2 regions of the Kribbella sp. CA-245084 genome follow, and region 1 is predicted to be linked to the other one. Evidence: riboswitches for the same ligand, from Rfam matches in the RefSeq annotation. Region 1 holds a riboswitch; the other holds the start of a gene.
What was found. A riboswitch is a leader RNA that binds a small molecule or an ion and turns the genes downstream of it on or off. The one in region 1 is predicted to bind ZMP and ZTP.

Region 1 (7,713 bases):
ACTCGCTCGCGGACCGGACGGTGATGATCCTCGGGTACGGCGCGATCGGCGAGGCGCTCGAACGGCGGCTGAGCGGATTCGAGTGCGAGGTGATCCGGGTCGCGCGGCGGGAGCGGGACGGCGTACACCCGATCTCCGAGCTGCCGGAGCTGCTGCCGCGCGCGGACGTCGTCGTACTGCTGACGCCGGCCACGCCGGAGACGACGCGGATGGTGGATGCCAAGTTCCTGGCGAGCATGAAGGACGGCGCGCTGCTGGTGAACGTCGCGCGCGGTGTCGTGGTGGACACGGACGCACTGCTGACCGAGCTCGGCACGCGCCGCATCAGCGCCGCCCTGGACGTCACCGACCCCGAGCCGTTGCCCGCCGGACATCCCCTGTGGTCTGCTCCGAACGTACTGATCAATCCGCATCGCGGCGGGGCGTCGACGGCATTCGCGCCGCGGGTGGCCAGGCTCGTCCGCGCGCAGCTCGAGCGCTACGCGTCCGGCGAACCGCTGATCAACGTGGTCGCAGGACCGCAACGATAGAAGGAACGCTAGGAGGAGGACGACGATGTCCGAGGCCGTACTGCTGATCGGAACCAAGAAGGGTCTCTGGATCGGCCGGAGCGACGCTGCCCGCAAGCAGTGGCGGCTGGACGGACCGGTCCCGGAGTTCGAGATGCAGGGCGTGTACGCCGTGGGCATCGACACCCGTGGCGACCGGCCGCGGCTGTTCGTCGGCGGCACCAGCGAGCACTGGGGCCCGGCGGTCTTCCATTCCGACGACCTCGGCGCGACCTGGGCCGAGCCGCCGGAGGGCTCGATCGGCTTCCCGGCCGATGCCGAAGCCTCGCTCGAGCGGGTCTGGCAGATCCAGCCGGGACCGTCCGGCCAGCCCGGTGTTGTGTACGCCGGTTCGCAGCCGTCCGCGCTGTGGAAGTCGACCGACGGGGGAGTGACGTTCGAGCTCGTCCGCGGGTTGTGGGACCATCCGCACCGGACCGAGTGGGACGCCGGGTTCGGCGGGCAGGCCGTGCACACGGTGCTCCCGCACGCCTCTGATCCCGATCGCGTCAGCGTGGCGATGTCGACCGGCGGCGTCTACCAGACCACGGACGGCGGTACGTCGTGGTCGCCGGCCAACCAGGGCATCCAGGCGAAGTTCTTCCCCGATCCGTACCCCGAGTTCGGTCAGTGTGTGCACAAGCTCGCCGGGCATCCCGACGTACCCGAGCGGATGTTCGCGCAGAACCACCACGGCGTGTACCGGTCGGACGACGGCGGCGCGATCTGGAAGTCGATCGCGGACGGGCTGCCGTCGGACTTCGGCTTCCCGATCGTGGTGCACCCGCACGAGCCTTCGACGATCTACGTGTTCCCGCTGGTCGCGGACGCCAACCGGATCCCGACGGAGGGGAAGTGTCGCGTGTATCGGTCGCGGGACGCCGGCTCGACCTGGGAGCCCTTGTCGACCGGCCTGCCCGACGTGTCGTACGTGCCCGTACTGCGGGATGCGATGACGACCGACACCGCGGATCCGGCCGGCGTGTACGTCGGCACGCGCGACGGCTGCGTCTACGCGAGCGCCGACGCCGGCGACAGCTGGGTCGAGGTCGCGCGGCACCTTCCCGACGTACTCACGGTGCGCGCCGCCGTCGTCGGATGACGGCCGCATGATCGCCGTCCGCCTGCCCACCGTGCTCCGCCCGTTCGCGGGCGGCGCCGAGCGGGTCGAGGTCGAAGGCACGACCGTCGCCGAGGCGTTCGCGGCGCTGGACCCGCCGCTGCGCCGCCGGCTCACCGATGACCAGGGCGCGGTCCGACGGCACGTGAACATCTATCTGCGCGACGACAACATCCGCGACCTCGGCGGCCTCGAAACGCCACTCGCCGACGGCGACGAGCTGCTGATCCTGCCGAGCGTGGCGGGCGGCTGAGAACCCTCTGTCACCGACCGGTGGCGGTTCGGTGACTGTCGGTGCCGAGGGGTTGTGAGCCCGGTCAGGGCCGATTTATCTTCGCCAGATGGGACCGGCGGCTGTGCCGTCGTCTGGGGGGCGCCCGGGGGCAGGGGGCACCCATGCATGCGTTTCTGGATCGGCTCGGCCGGGGAGCGGCACGTTTCCACTGGTTCGTGATCGCCGGCTGGCTGGTCGTGGTAGTCGGCCTGTTCGTACTGCGGTCCGCGTTCGGCGGCACGTACGTCAACAACTACACGGTTCCGGGCAGTGAATCGTCCGCTGGTTTGAACATCCTGAACAAGGACTTCGCCAGCGCCGGCGGGTACTCGGGCTCGATCGTGTTCCACGCCAAGACCGGCACGGTGTCCGAGCACGCCGACGCCGTCAAGTCGTCGATGGAGGCCGTCGGCAAGCTGCCCGACGTCGTCAGCGCCGTCGATCCGCTGGCGCAGAGCTCCTCGACCACACCGTCGCCGTACATCTCGAAGGACGGCACCATCGTCAATGCGCCGGTCTCGTTCTCGGTCGTGCCGGCGTCGCTGGACAAGTCGTACGTCGACAAGCTCGACGCCGCCGTCGAACCGGCGCGAGCCGCCGGGCTGCAGGTGGAGTACGGCGGCGGCACGGGGCAGATCGGGAAGCAGGCGGACGACGGCCCGTCGGAGGCGATCGGTCTCGCGCTCGCGCTGTTGCTGCTGTTCCTGATGTTCCGGTCGGTGGTCGCGTCCGGACTGCCGCTGGTGGCGGCGGTCTTCAGCGTCGGCGGCGGCCTGGCGGTCCTCGGGCTGCTCGCGGCGGTCAAGGACTTCCCGGTCTCCGCGCCGACCGTGGCGACACTGCTCGGGTTGGGGGTCGCGATCGACTACGGCCTCTTCCTGGTGTCGCGACATCGTGAGCAACTGGACGATGGCATGGGCGTCGTCGAGTCGGCGGGCCGCGCGGAGTCCACGTCGGGCGCTGCGATTTTGGTTGCCGGTGGCACCGTTGTGATCGCGATCCTCGGGCTGTACGTGTCCGGCGTACCGTTCGTCGGCGCGCTCGGCCTCTCGTCGGCGATCGTCGTCGCGGTCACGGTGCTGGCCGCGCTGACGCTGATCCCGGCGCTGCTCGGCCTGGCGAAGTTCACGGTGCTGAACCGCAAGGACCGCCATCACCTCGCCGACGAACGCGAGCTCGAGGCCGGCCTCGCGGACGAGACCGCGATCGCCGCGCACCGTGCGGAAGAACGCGAACGCCGCGACACCAAGCACGAGCAGAGTGCCTTTGCTCGCTGGGGCCGCAAGGTGAGCGATCGGCCGTGGCCCTACGGGATCGCCGCGACACTGGTGCTGCTCATCCTCGCGATCCCGCTGCTCTCGATGAACCTCGGCCAGCTCGACGCCGGCACCGATCCGGCCGGTGACTCGAGCCGGAAGGCGTACGACCTGATCGCGCAAGGGTTCGGTCCCGGCGCCAACGGCCCTCTGACGGTCGTCGTACAGCTGCCGTCCTCGGGTGACAAACAGACCTTGCTGAGCGGACTCAGCTCCACGTTGCAGAAGACGCCAGGGGTCGCCGCGGTCCAGCCGCCGAACACGAACAGCGCGGGTACGACGGCCATCATCAACGTCATCCCGACCACCTCGCCCTCGTCGGCCGAGACCGAGGACCTGGTCAACCGGATCCGCGACGACGTGCTGTCCGGCCAGCAGGAACCGACGTACGTCGTCGGCACCACGGCCGGGTACGTCGACTTCACCGAGAAGGTGGGCAGCCGGATGCCGTGGCTGATCGGGGCTGTCGTCGTGCTGGCGTTCCTGCTGCTCACGGTGGCGTTCCGCTCGCTGCTCATCGGGGTGAAGGCGGCGGTGCTGAACCTGCTGTCGGTCGGGGCGGCGTACGGCGTGATCGTGGCGGTCTTCCAGTGGGGCTGGGGATCGTCGCTGGTAGGGATCGACGAGAACGTGCCGATCCCGTCGTTCGTGCCGATGCTGATGTTCGCGATCGTGTTCGGCCTGTCGATGGACTACGAGGTGTTCCTGCTGTCCCGGGTGCACGAGGCGTGGATCGCGACGAAGGACAGCCACCGCGCGGTGGCGATCGGGATCGGCGCGACGGCCCGGGTCATCACCACCGCGGCCGCGATCATGATCGTGGTCTTCCTGAGCTTCGTGCTGGACGACGACCCGACCGTGAAGATGCTCGCGGTCGGGATGGCCGTCGCGGTACTGATCGACGCCAGCGTGGTCCGGATGATCCTGGTGCCGTCGGTGATGACGCTGCTCGGCGATCGGGCCTGGTGGCTGCCGCGCTGGCTCGACCGCATCGTCCCCGATATCCAGCTCGAGGGTGGTCCGCCGCCCGCACCGCCGGAGCCGGCGAAGGAGAAGATCGACGTCCCCGGCTGATCCGGACCGAAAAGAAAAGACTGCAGTTTGCCGGCGGGTTTGGTTAGCGTCGGGCGTCATGAGCAACGTCCTTCTGCTGACCGGCCCGCCGGGCTCCGGCAAGACCACAGTCGCCCGGCTCGTCGCGACCGACGCGCCGCGGCCGACCGTGCACATCACGACCGACGAGTTCTACCGGGCGATCCGCACCGGCTTCATCGCGCCGTACCTGCCCGGCGCGCAACGGCAGAACGAGGTTGTCGTCGACGCGATCGTGGCGACGGTTTCGGTCTATGCGCACGGCGGGTACGACGTGGTGGTCGACGGGATCATCGGTCCGTGGTTCCTCGCACCGTTCCGTGCGGCCTCGTGCGATTGGTCGATGTCGTACGTCGTACTGCGTCCGGACCTGGCGACGACCCTCGAGCGGGCACGGTCCCGCGCCGCCGGCGAACTGAAGGACGTCGAGGCGATCACCGGCCTGCACGGGGCGTTCGCGGACCTCGGCGAGCTCGAGCCGCACGCGATCGACACCTCGACGTTCGATCCCGCTGCGACTGCTGCCGAGGTCCGCAAAGTGGTTGCCTCAGGCGACTACTTGCTCAGTGCCTGAACAGGCGCACTCCCGTTGAGGACCAGGTGATCCCCAGGTCGGCGCAGGCGGCGGCGACCTCGGGTGAGCGGATCGAGCCGCCGGGTTCGGCGATGTGAGTGACGCCGTGGCGATGGGCCTCCTCGACGTTGTCGATGAACGGGAGCGCCCCGTCGGACACCATCGAGACACCGGTCAGCGGCTCGTCCGACCGGCGCGACCACCACAACTGCGCCTTCTCGCCGGCCAGCCGCGTGCAGTCCACCCGGGACTGTTGTCCGGCGCCGATGCCGATGGCCATCCCGTCCTTCACCATCGCGACGGTGTTGGACTGGGTGTACCGGGCAACGATCATCCCCAGCAGCAGGTCCCGCGCTGCGTCGTCCGGCACGGCCTCGTCGAGCAGGTCGCGCGTCAGCGGCAGCGCATCCCGCTCCTGCGTCAACCGCATGCCGTAGATCTCGCGCACCTCCTCGGCGGGCGGCTCGAAGCCGGGATCCGCTTCCAGCACCAGATAGGTCCCACGCTTCTTCGCCGCCAGCAGCTCGACCACACCCTCGTCGTACCCGGGCGCGATGATCCCGTCCGAAACAACCCGCTTCAGCTTGTCGGCAAGCTCCAAGTCAATGGGATGCGAGACCGCCACGAAGTCGCCGTACGACGACTTCGGATCGGCGTCGCGCGCCCGCGCATAAGCCTCGACCACGCTCCCGCCGAGAGCCGCCCCGGCCGGCGACACATGCTTGTACGACGCAGCCGCCGGCACACCGAACATCCGCGCAGCCTCCCGCACAAGCTGCCACCCGGTCAGCGCATCCAGCACATTGATGTACGACGGCGCACCCGAAACCACCGTGAACGGCGCACGATCGACCGCCGCCATCCCGGCCGCCTGATGTGGATTCATCCCATAACGCACGAGGACCTCCGAGCTCAATCGGAGGCGCCCAGGCGGACGACGCCTTACTCTTCGCTCCCCGGTGGTACCCCACCCTCGCCAGTCGCGGTGCCTCTAGCCTAGTCGCGCCAGGCGCCGGTCCAGTCGTAGAGCGGGGCTGTGGTCGCGTACTCGCGGAGATACCCGATGCGCCCCCGGTCGAGCCGTGCGACCGTCGCGCCGTCGAATGCGCCGGGCTCGCCCTTCCACGTGCACTCGAAATGCCACTCGGCGACGAGCAGTTCGCCGGTGCTGTCTCGCGCGGTGATGTCCCACGCGTCGACGGTGCCGCCGGCGCCGTACCAGGCGTTCATCCACTGCTCGACGCGCGCCTTGCCGCGGTAGACCGGCCCGTAGCACTCGATCACGACGCAGTCGTCGGTCAGAGTGTCGAGGACGGCGGCGATGTCGTGCCGCCGCCATCCGTCGATGTATGCCTGGAGTTGGTCCACGGCCGGTCAGCTCCTCGTCGCGTGGAAGACCAGCAGACGTGAGTCATCGGTCAGTGGCTCGTGCCAGCCGCCGCGCACCACGATGTCGGTGAAGCCTGCTGCGTGGAGGTCGGCTGTGATGGCGTCGGGGGAGCGGAAGTGGAGGGTGGTGCGGTAGATGGCGTCGTGGCCGTCGGGGAAGACGTTGTGGGCGTCGAAGATCACCTGGCCGTCGGTGGCGTCGATCAGGTCGATCCATTCGACGAGGTGGCCGACGGGGGTGTCGCGTTCGCCGTACGTCGTGTCGCGGGTCCACTGGTCCCATGCGCGGGCTGCGGGATTGCGGGACTCGAAGCTGATGATCCCGCCTGGCCGGAGCACGCCCGCGAGTGCCGTGAAGACCTCGGCCTGGTTACCGAGGTGCATGATCGTGTTGCCGGCGCTGATGACGAGGTCTGCGTCGCCGGTGGGCTCGACGGCGCGGAAGTCTCCGTCGATCCACGTGACTGCATCGGCACCCGGTTGGCGGCGAGCGTAGTCGAGCATCGTCGGGCTCGGGTCCACGCCGATCACCGCGCGACCCGGTGCCACGAGCGAGCGGGTGAGCAGGCCCGTGCCGCAACCGAAGTCCAGAACCTTGCGGGCCCCAGCGGCCAGCGCCCGGTAGTAGGCGTGGTCGTCACCGTCTGGGTTGTCGAGGTCGTACAACTCGACCAGTTGTTCGTCGCCGTACGGATCGTCAGTCACCCGGCGATGCTAGAAGCGAGCCGCAGAGGGAGCAACGAAATAAGAGCCGGTGCGGTCGGCGAGAACCGCACCGGCTCGTCAGCGGAATTACTGCGCGGAGACCCAGCCATAGATGTTTCCCGGGCGCCCGGCCGCCTGAGCGTGTTTCGGATCGAACGGCCCGAGCTTCTGGACCTTGTCGTGCGAGTTGCCTTCGACGGTGGTGATCTTGCCGTTGCCAGTAGCAACTACAACGCCGGTGTGCAGGCTGGTACTCGTGTTCTGCGGACCGGTCCCGTAGAGCACGATGTCGCCAGGCTTCATCCCGGTATTGCCGGAATGGGCGCGGCCCTTGCGCTGGCCCCAGGTGTAGATGTCACCGGTGAAGCCGTAGTTCGGGATGTCACTCCCGGCCTTGCGCCAGGTCCAGGTGGCGAAATGTGAGCACCAGGACTCACAAGCGCCGTACGGATTGCAATTGCTGCCGGGCGGCGTCTCACCCTGTCCGACCTCGCCGTTGGCGGCGTTCACGATCTTCGTCCTGGTGTCGGCCGCGCTCGCGGTCAACGGCAATGAACCCAGCAGGGACAGCACGACAGCGGATAGCAGGAGTCGCAATGTGGGGCGCATCAGCTTGCTCCGTTTCGGAATCGGGACAAATCCTCCGGGCGGCTAGCAGAATCAGTATGTAATTAACTAACAACACAAAGCAATCA
Region 2 (7,713 bases), 1.9 Mb from region 1:
AGGACAAGTCGGACACCGCGGAGACCAGCGCATCGGCCGAGGACGCGCCGATCGCCCCGCCGCCGGATGATGCACCGATCGCTCCGCCGGAAGATCCCGACGACAACCGTCCCCTGTGACGGACCAGCACGAGACCTCAGCCGTCACCGACACCGTGGCGGCTGAGTCGTCTCGGCCTGCCGACCCCGGTCCGTGGGAGCTGCTGGACGAGGAGCCCGGATTCCGGCGGTTCCTCACCGTGCGCCTGCGCCGGTACCGGATGCCCGACGGCCGCGAGGTCGAGTGGGACGTCCTCGGCCCCGAGATCGGCGTCACGTCCGGGGTCACCGTGCTGCCGCTGACCCCGGACGGACGGATCGTCACGATCCGGATGTTCCGGGCCGGCCCGGACGCGGTCGTCACGAACCTTCCGGGCGGCTTGGTGGAGCCCGGCGAGGAGGTGGCCGTCGCCGGTGCGCGCGAGCTCGAGGAGGAGACCGGCTACACCTGCGAGACGCTCGACGTCGTCGGCTGGCAGTGGTCCGGCGCGTCCTCGACGTTCCGCAAGTACGTCGCGATCGCGCGCGGCTGCCGCCCCGACGGTAAACAACAGCTCGACGAGACCGAGGACTGCGTCCCGGTCGAGCTGACCGTTGACGCGTTCCGTGCCGAGCTGCGTACTCCGGGTGCGATGACCGGAATCGATGCCGCCTATCTCGCGTTGGATCACGCAGGACTTCTTTGAGCGAACTGCGGAGGTATCCGATATGAGCAACTGGAACGCGAACGTCATCGACGAGTTCCGCGCGAACGAGGGCAGGGTCGGCGGCAACTTCGAGGGCGCGCCGATGGCGCTGCTGCACCACCGCGGCCGCCGGAGCGGCGAGGAGTACATCGCGCCGACGATGTACCTGGCCGACGAGAACGACCCGGCCGTCATCTACGTGTTCGCCAGCAAGGGCGGTGCTCCCACCAACCCGGACTGGTACCGCAACCTGATCGGCGCCGGCGAGGGCGTCGTCGAGGTCGGCACCGAGACGTACAAGGTGACAATCGGCGAGCTGACCGGCGACGAGCGCAACCGGATCTACGCCGAGCAGGCGCGGCGCTACCCGGGCTTCGGCGAGTACGAGGTCCGTACTGCCGGCATCCGGACCATCCCGGTCCTCAAGCTGACTCGGGCGTCTTGACGGGCAGGTCCACCCGCTGAATGGATAGGGGTGTGACCCCTGAGCCTCAGCAGACCAGCAGCCGTCCGGACGGGTTCGACCTTGGCGACACGGTCGGCCTGGTGCACGGACCGACCACCGATCCCGATGCCGAGCGGATCGTCCGCGACACCCTGACCCGGGCCGGCGTCGCCACGATCGTGGACGGCGAGGCCGCGGTGACGGTCCACCTCGGCGGCACCGGGCTCGACGTCGAACCGGCCGCGGGTCTGCCGGCCGAGGGGTACGTCGTTGCCGTCGGCGACCACCAGATCGTCCTCGACGGCGTTGACACCCGCGGCACGTACTACGCGGCGCTGACCCTCGACCAGCTTGTCCAGGGCAACCATGTCGGTCATGTGGATGGCGTCGAGATCCGCGACTGGCCGACGCTGACGTACCGCGGCTCGATCGAAGGCTTCTACGGCACGCCGTGGTCGCACGCGGACCGCCTCGACCACCTGGACTATCTCGGCGCGCACAAGATGAACACCTACCAGTACGCGCCCAAGGACGACGTCTACCACCGCGAGCAGTGGCGCGACCCGTACCCGGCCGACAAACTGGCCGAGCTCGGCGAGCTGATCGAGCGGGCGCAGCGCAACAAGGTCGACTTCACCTTCGCGCTCTCGCCCGGCCTGTCGATCGCGTACACCTCCGACGAGGACTTCCAGGCGCTGATCGCGAAGTTCGAGGCGCTGTACGCGCTCGGGGTCCGCGTGTTCAACGTCCCGCTCGACGACATCGAGTACGAGAAGTGGCACTCCGACGAGGACGCCACGAAGTACGGCACGGGCGGTGGCGCGGCCGGTGCGGCGCAGGCCGACCTGTGCAACCGCGTCCAGCGGGAGTGGATCGCGACCAAGCCCGACGTCGCTCCGCTGCAGATGGTCCCGACCGAGTACTACGACCTCGAAGAGACGCCGTACAAGCAGGCGTTGCGCGAGCAGCTCGATCCGGCCGTGATCGTGCACTGGACCGGTACTGCGGTCGTCCCCGAGCGGATCACGAGCGCACAAGCGGCCGCGGCGAAGGCAGTGTTCGGGCACGACATCCTGATCTGGGACAACTACCCCGTCAACGACTACGCCCACGGCCGGATCCTGCTCGCGGCGTACACGGGCCGCGAGCCCGGCCTCGCCGAGCACGTCGTCGGCGTGATCTCGAACCCGATGAACCAGGCCGCGGCCAGCAAGCTCGCGCTGTACTCGTTCGCCGAGTTCGGCTGGAAACCCGCGACGTACGACGCCGACGCGTCCTGGCATCGCGCGATCGCCGAGCGCGCCGGGGGAGACGCGGCCACGATCGCGGCGCTGGAGGTGTTCGCGGACCTCACGACGTACGACGGGAAGCTGCATCTGATCAACGCGCCGGTGCTCGCCTCGAAGCTCGCGGCCTTCAAGGCGACCTGGGACGGCGGCGATCTGGCCGGCGCGATCGCCGACCTCGAGCCGTACCTGGAGGCGATCGAGAACGCGTCCGCCCAGATCCGCAGCGGCGTGATCGACCCGGAGTTCGAAGCCGAGACGGACGCCTGGCTGGACGCGTCGTTCTACTGGGGCGGCGCGTTGCGGCAGGCGCTGCGCGTGTTCGAGGCGCAGGCGGAGGGCAACGCCTCGGACGTTGCGACCGCCCGCGACGAGATCGAGCACCTGATCACGCAGGCCGACGAGATCCGTGACGTCCGCCTCCCGCACAGCAAGGTCCCGCTCCGGATCGGCGACGGGGTGGCCGACAGGTTCATCGGCGAGGCGGGGTGGTCGGGCAGCCCGGTATCCTAAGGGCGGACCGCGACTGGCGCTGAGGTGGACGACCACCGGGGAACGGTCTGCCATCCGGCTTTCGCCGCGCGCCTGGGCACCCTTTGACGAGGAGGAGTGCGCAGATGACTGCTGAGTTGATGATCGGGACCGACCTCGCCGCCGCGATGGTGGCCAAGGCGGCGGAGCGTGCCGCCGCGCTGCAGGAGCAGTACGGCGTCCAGCCGTGTCTGGCGACCGTGCTGGTCGGTGACGATCCGGCGTCCGCGACGTACGTGCGGATGAAGCAGAACCGGTCGAAGAAGGCCGGGATCGCGTCGCGGAGCGTCGTACTGCCGGCCGAGACCAACACCGACGAACTGGTCGCGGAGATCCGGAAGCTGTCCGAGGACCCCGAGGTGCACGGGATCCTGCTGCAGCACCCGGTGCCGGCGCAGATCGACGAGCGGGCCGCGTTCGAGGCGATCGACCCGGGCAAGGACGTCGACGGCGTGACGATGCTGTCGTTCGCGGCGATGGCCTTCGGGGATCCCGGGTTCCGCTCGGCCACGCCGGGCGGGATCATGCGGCTGCTTGCGGCGTACGACGTACCACTCGAAGGCGCGCATGCGGTGGTGATCGGCCGCAGCCCGATCCTGGGCAAGCCGGCCGGGATGTTGCTGCTGGCATCGAACGCGACGGTGACCTACGCACACTCGCGGACCCGGGACCTGCCCGAGCTGGTCCGGACCGCGGATGTGGTGATCGCCGCGGTCGGCAAGGCGAACTTTGTCCGCGGCGACTGGTTGAAGCCGGGCGCCGTCGTGGTCGACGCGGGCTACAACGAGGGCAACGTCGGCGACGTGCACTTCGAAGAGGCGGCCGAGGTGGCCCGCCTGATCACGCCGGTCCCTGGCGGCGTCGGGCCGATGACGATCGCGCTCCTGCTCGAGCAGACGGTCGACGCCGCCGCTGCACAGCTGCGTTAGCGGTCGCACCCGCCGTCCTTGTCGGGGCGGGAGTGCGGCCGGGCGACGTCGTCGATGCCCTTGTAGGCGTACGGATCGGTCCCGGCGACCATCACGATGTCGCGGTAGTCGTGCTTGCCGACATGTACGTCGGCCGGCACGGTCTGCCACGGGAGCAGTGACTCGGCGCTCATGTAGTGATTCGCAAGGGCCCGGCGGAGTCCGTGCCGGCCGGTGTTCGGCAGTGATCGGTGCAGCAGGTACCCGTTGAAGATCACCGCCGAGCCCGCCGGAACCTCGACCGGGACGGCGTCGTCGTCGGAGTACGGGAAGTCGAACGCCTCGACCGTGCAGTCGAAGCGGAGGTCGTCCTGCTCGCGATCGGGATAGAGGACGCCGCGACGGTGCGAGCCGGGCAGCACCCACAGGCAGCCGTTCTCCACGGTGGCGTCGTCGAGCGCGATCCACGCTGCGGTGAGGGAGCGGTCCCGGGTCGGGATGAAGAACTCGTCCTGGTGCCACGCCTGCCCCGGCTTGCCCTCTGGCTTGATGAACAGCATTGACTGCATCGCCTTGACGTTGGGCCCGATCACAGCGGTCAGGGTCTCGACGACGCGCGGGGCATGCAGCGCTTTGAGAGCCGCGTCGGAGACTTTGTGCGGGTAGTGGATGCAGAGGTATTTGCGCAGGACATCCTCGGTGGATTCCGTGGCCGGAGCGCCTGTGACCCTGCCGAGGTCGCCTCGGCAGAGTTGCTCGGCCGCGGTGTGAAGCTCGGTGATCTGTTCGGGTGGCAAGGCTTGATCGAGGACGACGAAGCCGTCCCGCCGGAAGGACTCGACCAGCTCATCGGTGATCTCGGTGAAATGCATCCAGCCACCGTCGCAGAGCACGCAGAACCGGCCAATGTCGCGAACAAGCGCTTTACTATCTGTTCGTGACATCGCGACCACCGGTGATCAGCGTGAACTCGCTGGTGCAGATCGCGGACTACGCTCCCGGAGCGACGTACGGACCGCGCTGGCTGCCGAACTTCGAAATCCTCTGGATCCTCAACGGCTCCGCGCTGTGGCGGACCGAGGTGTACGACGACCTGGGCGTCCTGCAGGCCACGGTCGAGCACGAGCTGCGGCCGGGAACGGTGGCGCTCGCGAAGCGCAGCAATCGGGACGCTTATATCTGGGACTGTGATCGCGGGTCGCGGCATGCGTACGTGCATTTCCAGATCGAGGACTTCGGTGAGCTCGGCGATCCGGCGGGTTGGCCTTGGGTGCGGTCGATGTCGGATCCGGGCTTGCTCGAGGAGCTGTGCAGCTACTTGCTGGACGTGCCGACGCCTGACCGTGGCCATAGCGACCGGCTGGTGGCGACGATGCTCGAGGTCTTCGTCAGCGCTCCGGTCGGCTCGTCACACGAGGAGATGCCGGCTGCCGTCCGACGCCTCGTCGACCACGTCGCGACTGTGTGGGCGAGGAGCGGTCCCCGGATCGTCGCGGTCTCGCAGTTGGCCGCGGCGGCGAACCTGTCAGCGGGACACCTGCATCGACTGTTCCGGGCGCACTATGGGTGCGGACCGGCGTACGCACTGGATTTGATCCGACTGGCTCGCGCCGCGACCGCTCTCCAGCGGACCAACGCCACGATCGGGGAGATCGCGTCCGACTGCGGCTACAGCAACCCGTACCACTTCTCGCGCCGCTTCTCCCAGGCGTACGGCGACCCGCCGGGGACCTTCCGGCGCCGTCGACAGCTGTCCGATCCACTCGCACCGGTTCGCGAGGCCGGGCTGCTGCCGCTGGCCCGCCGCCTCCTCGACGCAGCTCAGGGTGAGCACGATCCGAGACGGCTGTCCACTCCTTGACTGCCCTGGCCTAGGGTTGGGGGAGACGAACACACGAAGCATGGAGGCGAGCACGTGGCGGTACGGGCGATCCGGGGTGCCACCCAGCTGGACGTGGACGAGCGCGAGCACCTGCTCGAGCGGTCCGCGGAGCTGGTGAAGGCGGTCCTGGAGGCGAACGATCTGGAGAACGAGGATCTGATCAGCATCCTGTTCACCGTCACGTCGGACCTGCGTTCGGAGTTCCCGGCCGTCGCGGGGCGTCAGATCGGGCTGACCGACGTACCGCTGATGTGCATGCAGGAGATCCCAGTGCCGCACGCGCTGCCTCGGGTGGTCCGGCTGATGGTGCACACCGAGACGCCGCGCTCCCGGGACAAGATCCAGCACGTCTACCTCCACGGCGCCGTAGCGCTCCGTCCGGACCTGACCGGCGCCCAGTGAGCGAACTGCGGGGTCCGGTCCGCATCGTCGGCACCGGCCTGATCGGTACGTCGATCGGCCTGGCGCTCGCCCGGCTGGGCGTGGTCGTCGAGCTCGTCGACGGGAATCCGGACAACGCGCTGATGGCCGAGCGGATCGGTGCGGGCTCGCGCATGGTCCAGATCGAGCCGCAGTTGGTCGTGGTCGCCGTACCGCCGGACCATGTCGGCGCGGTGATCGCGGAGCAGCTTCAGCAGACCGACGCAGTGGTGACGGATGCGGCCAGCGTGAAGTCCAAGCCGCTCGCCGACGCTCGCCGGTTGACCGGCGACCTCAGCCGGTACGTCGGCAGTCACCCGATGGCCGGCTCCGAGCGGAACGGCCCGCTCGCCGGACGAGCCGACCTGTTCGACGGCGCCACCTGGGCAATCACCCCGCACGAGACGAGCTCTCCCGATGCCGTCGACCTGGTACGCCGCCTTGCCGAAGCGGCCGGCGCTCGTACCGTCGAGATGTCGGTCGAGGACCACGACCTTGGCGTCGCCCGGGTGTCGCACCTGCCGCATCTGATGTCCGCTCTGGCTGCCGGGACGCTGGCCGACGCACCGTCGTCCCACCTCGAGCTGTCCGGCCAGGGCGTCCGCGACGTCACCCGGATCGCGGCCGGCGACCCCACGCTCTGGACCCAGATCGTGTCCGCGAACTCCGGTGCGCTGACCGGCCTGCTGGAGCAGATCCGCGGCGAGCTCGACCGCCTTCTAGTTGCCCTAGGCAAGGAAGAGGCCGGCGAGGAGCTGACCGCGATCCTCGGCCAGGGCGTCTCCGGCGCGGTCCGCGTGCCGGGCAAGCACGGTACGCCGCACATCGACCTGGTCACGGTCCTGGTGACGATCCCCGACCGCCCCGGACAGCTGGCCAAGCTGTTCGCCGACGCCGCCGAGTCCGGCGCCAACGTCGAGGACCTCCGCATCGACCACAGCCCCGGCCGCCCGGTCGGCGAGGTCGAACTCTCCGTCAAACCCGCCTCCGTGGACCAGTTGGTCGACGTACTCACGGACCGTGGCTGGGTGGTCCACCGGTAATTCTGTCCCCGTGCGAAGGTAATCTTCGGGGCATGATCATCGCTGTCGACGGCCCGAGCGGCTCCGGTAAGTCGAGCACCGCCCGCGGAGTGGCCACCCGGCTCGGACTGCGGTTCCTCGACACCGGGGCGACGTACCGGGCGGTGACCTGGTCGGCGGTCGAGCACGGGCTGGATCTGGACGACACCGCCGCGGTCGCGCAGCGGGCCCGGGACCTGCGCCTGGAGATCAGCACCGACCCCGGCCACCAGTTCGTGATCGCCGACGGGACCGACGTCACCACCGCGATCCGGGAGCCGCGGATCAGCGAGGTGGTCTCGAAGATCGCCACCAATCTGGAGGTTCGCAAGGAGCTGATCCGGCGGCAGCGGTCGATCATCGACAACGCCCAGCCGAGCGGCGGGATCGTGGTCGAGGGCCGCGACATCGCCACCGTGGTCGCGACCGACGCCGAGCTGAAGGTGCTGCTGACCG

Region 2: it holds a riboswitch for ZMP and ZTP, as region 1 does, so the genes downstream of both, ACQPYH_RS22420 (bifunctional 5,10-methylenetetrahydrofolate dehydrogenase/5,10-methenyltetrahydrofolate cyclohydrolase) here and ACQPYH_RS31100 (5-aminoimidazole-4-carboxamide ribonucleotide transformylase) in region 1, are expected to answer to the same signal.

The regions. Positions count from the first base shown of each region.
Region 1 covers NZ_CP192053.1:6,534,632-6,542,344, reverse strand. The annotation lists gene ACQPYH_RS31125 (2-hydroxyacid dehydrogenase) at 1-530, shown strand, start outside; gene ACQPYH_RS31120 (WD40/YVTN/BNR-like repeat-containing protein) at 556-1,650, shown strand; gene ACQPYH_RS31115 (MoaD/ThiS family protein) at 1,658-1,921, shown strand; gene ACQPYH_RS31110 (MMPL family transporter) at 2,065-4,332, shown strand; gene ACQPYH_RS31105 (AAA family ATPase) at 4,391-4,924, shown strand; gene ACQPYH_RS31100 (5-aminoimidazole-4-carboxamide ribonucleotide transformylase) at 4,914-5,810, opposite strand; ZMP/ZTP riboswitch at 5,842-5,918, opposite strand; gene ACQPYH_RS31095 (nuclear transport factor 2 family protein) at 5,921-6,292, opposite strand; gene ACQPYH_RS31090 (class I SAM-dependent methyltransferase) at 6,299-7,018, opposite strand; gene ACQPYH_RS31085 (CHAP domain-containing protein) at 7,106-7,627, opposite strand.
Region 2 covers NZ_CP192053.1:4,660,772-4,668,484, reverse strand. The annotation lists gene prcA (proteasome subunit alpha) at 1-119, shown strand, start outside; gene ACQPYH_RS22435 (NUDIX hydrolase) at 116-724, shown strand; gene ACQPYH_RS22430 (nitroreductase family deazaflavin-dependent oxidoreductase) at 747-1,169, shown strand; gene ACQPYH_RS22425 (beta-N-acetylglucosaminidase domain-containing protein) at 1,202-2,968, shown strand; ZMP/ZTP riboswitch at 2,968-3,053, shown strand; gene ACQPYH_RS22420 (bifunctional 5,10-methylenetetrahydrofolate dehydrogenase/5,10-methenyltetrahydrofolate cyclohydrolase) at 3,073-3,915, shown strand; gene ACQPYH_RS22415 (phytanoyl-CoA dioxygenase family protein) at 3,912-4,766, opposite strand; gene ACQPYH_RS22410 (helix-turn-helix domain-containing protein) at 4,832-5,755, shown strand; gene aroH (chorismate mutase) at 5,810-6,178, shown strand; gene ACQPYH_RS22400 (prephenate dehydrogenase) at 6,175-7,239, shown strand; gene cmk ((d)CMP kinase) at 7,272-7,713, shown strand, end outside.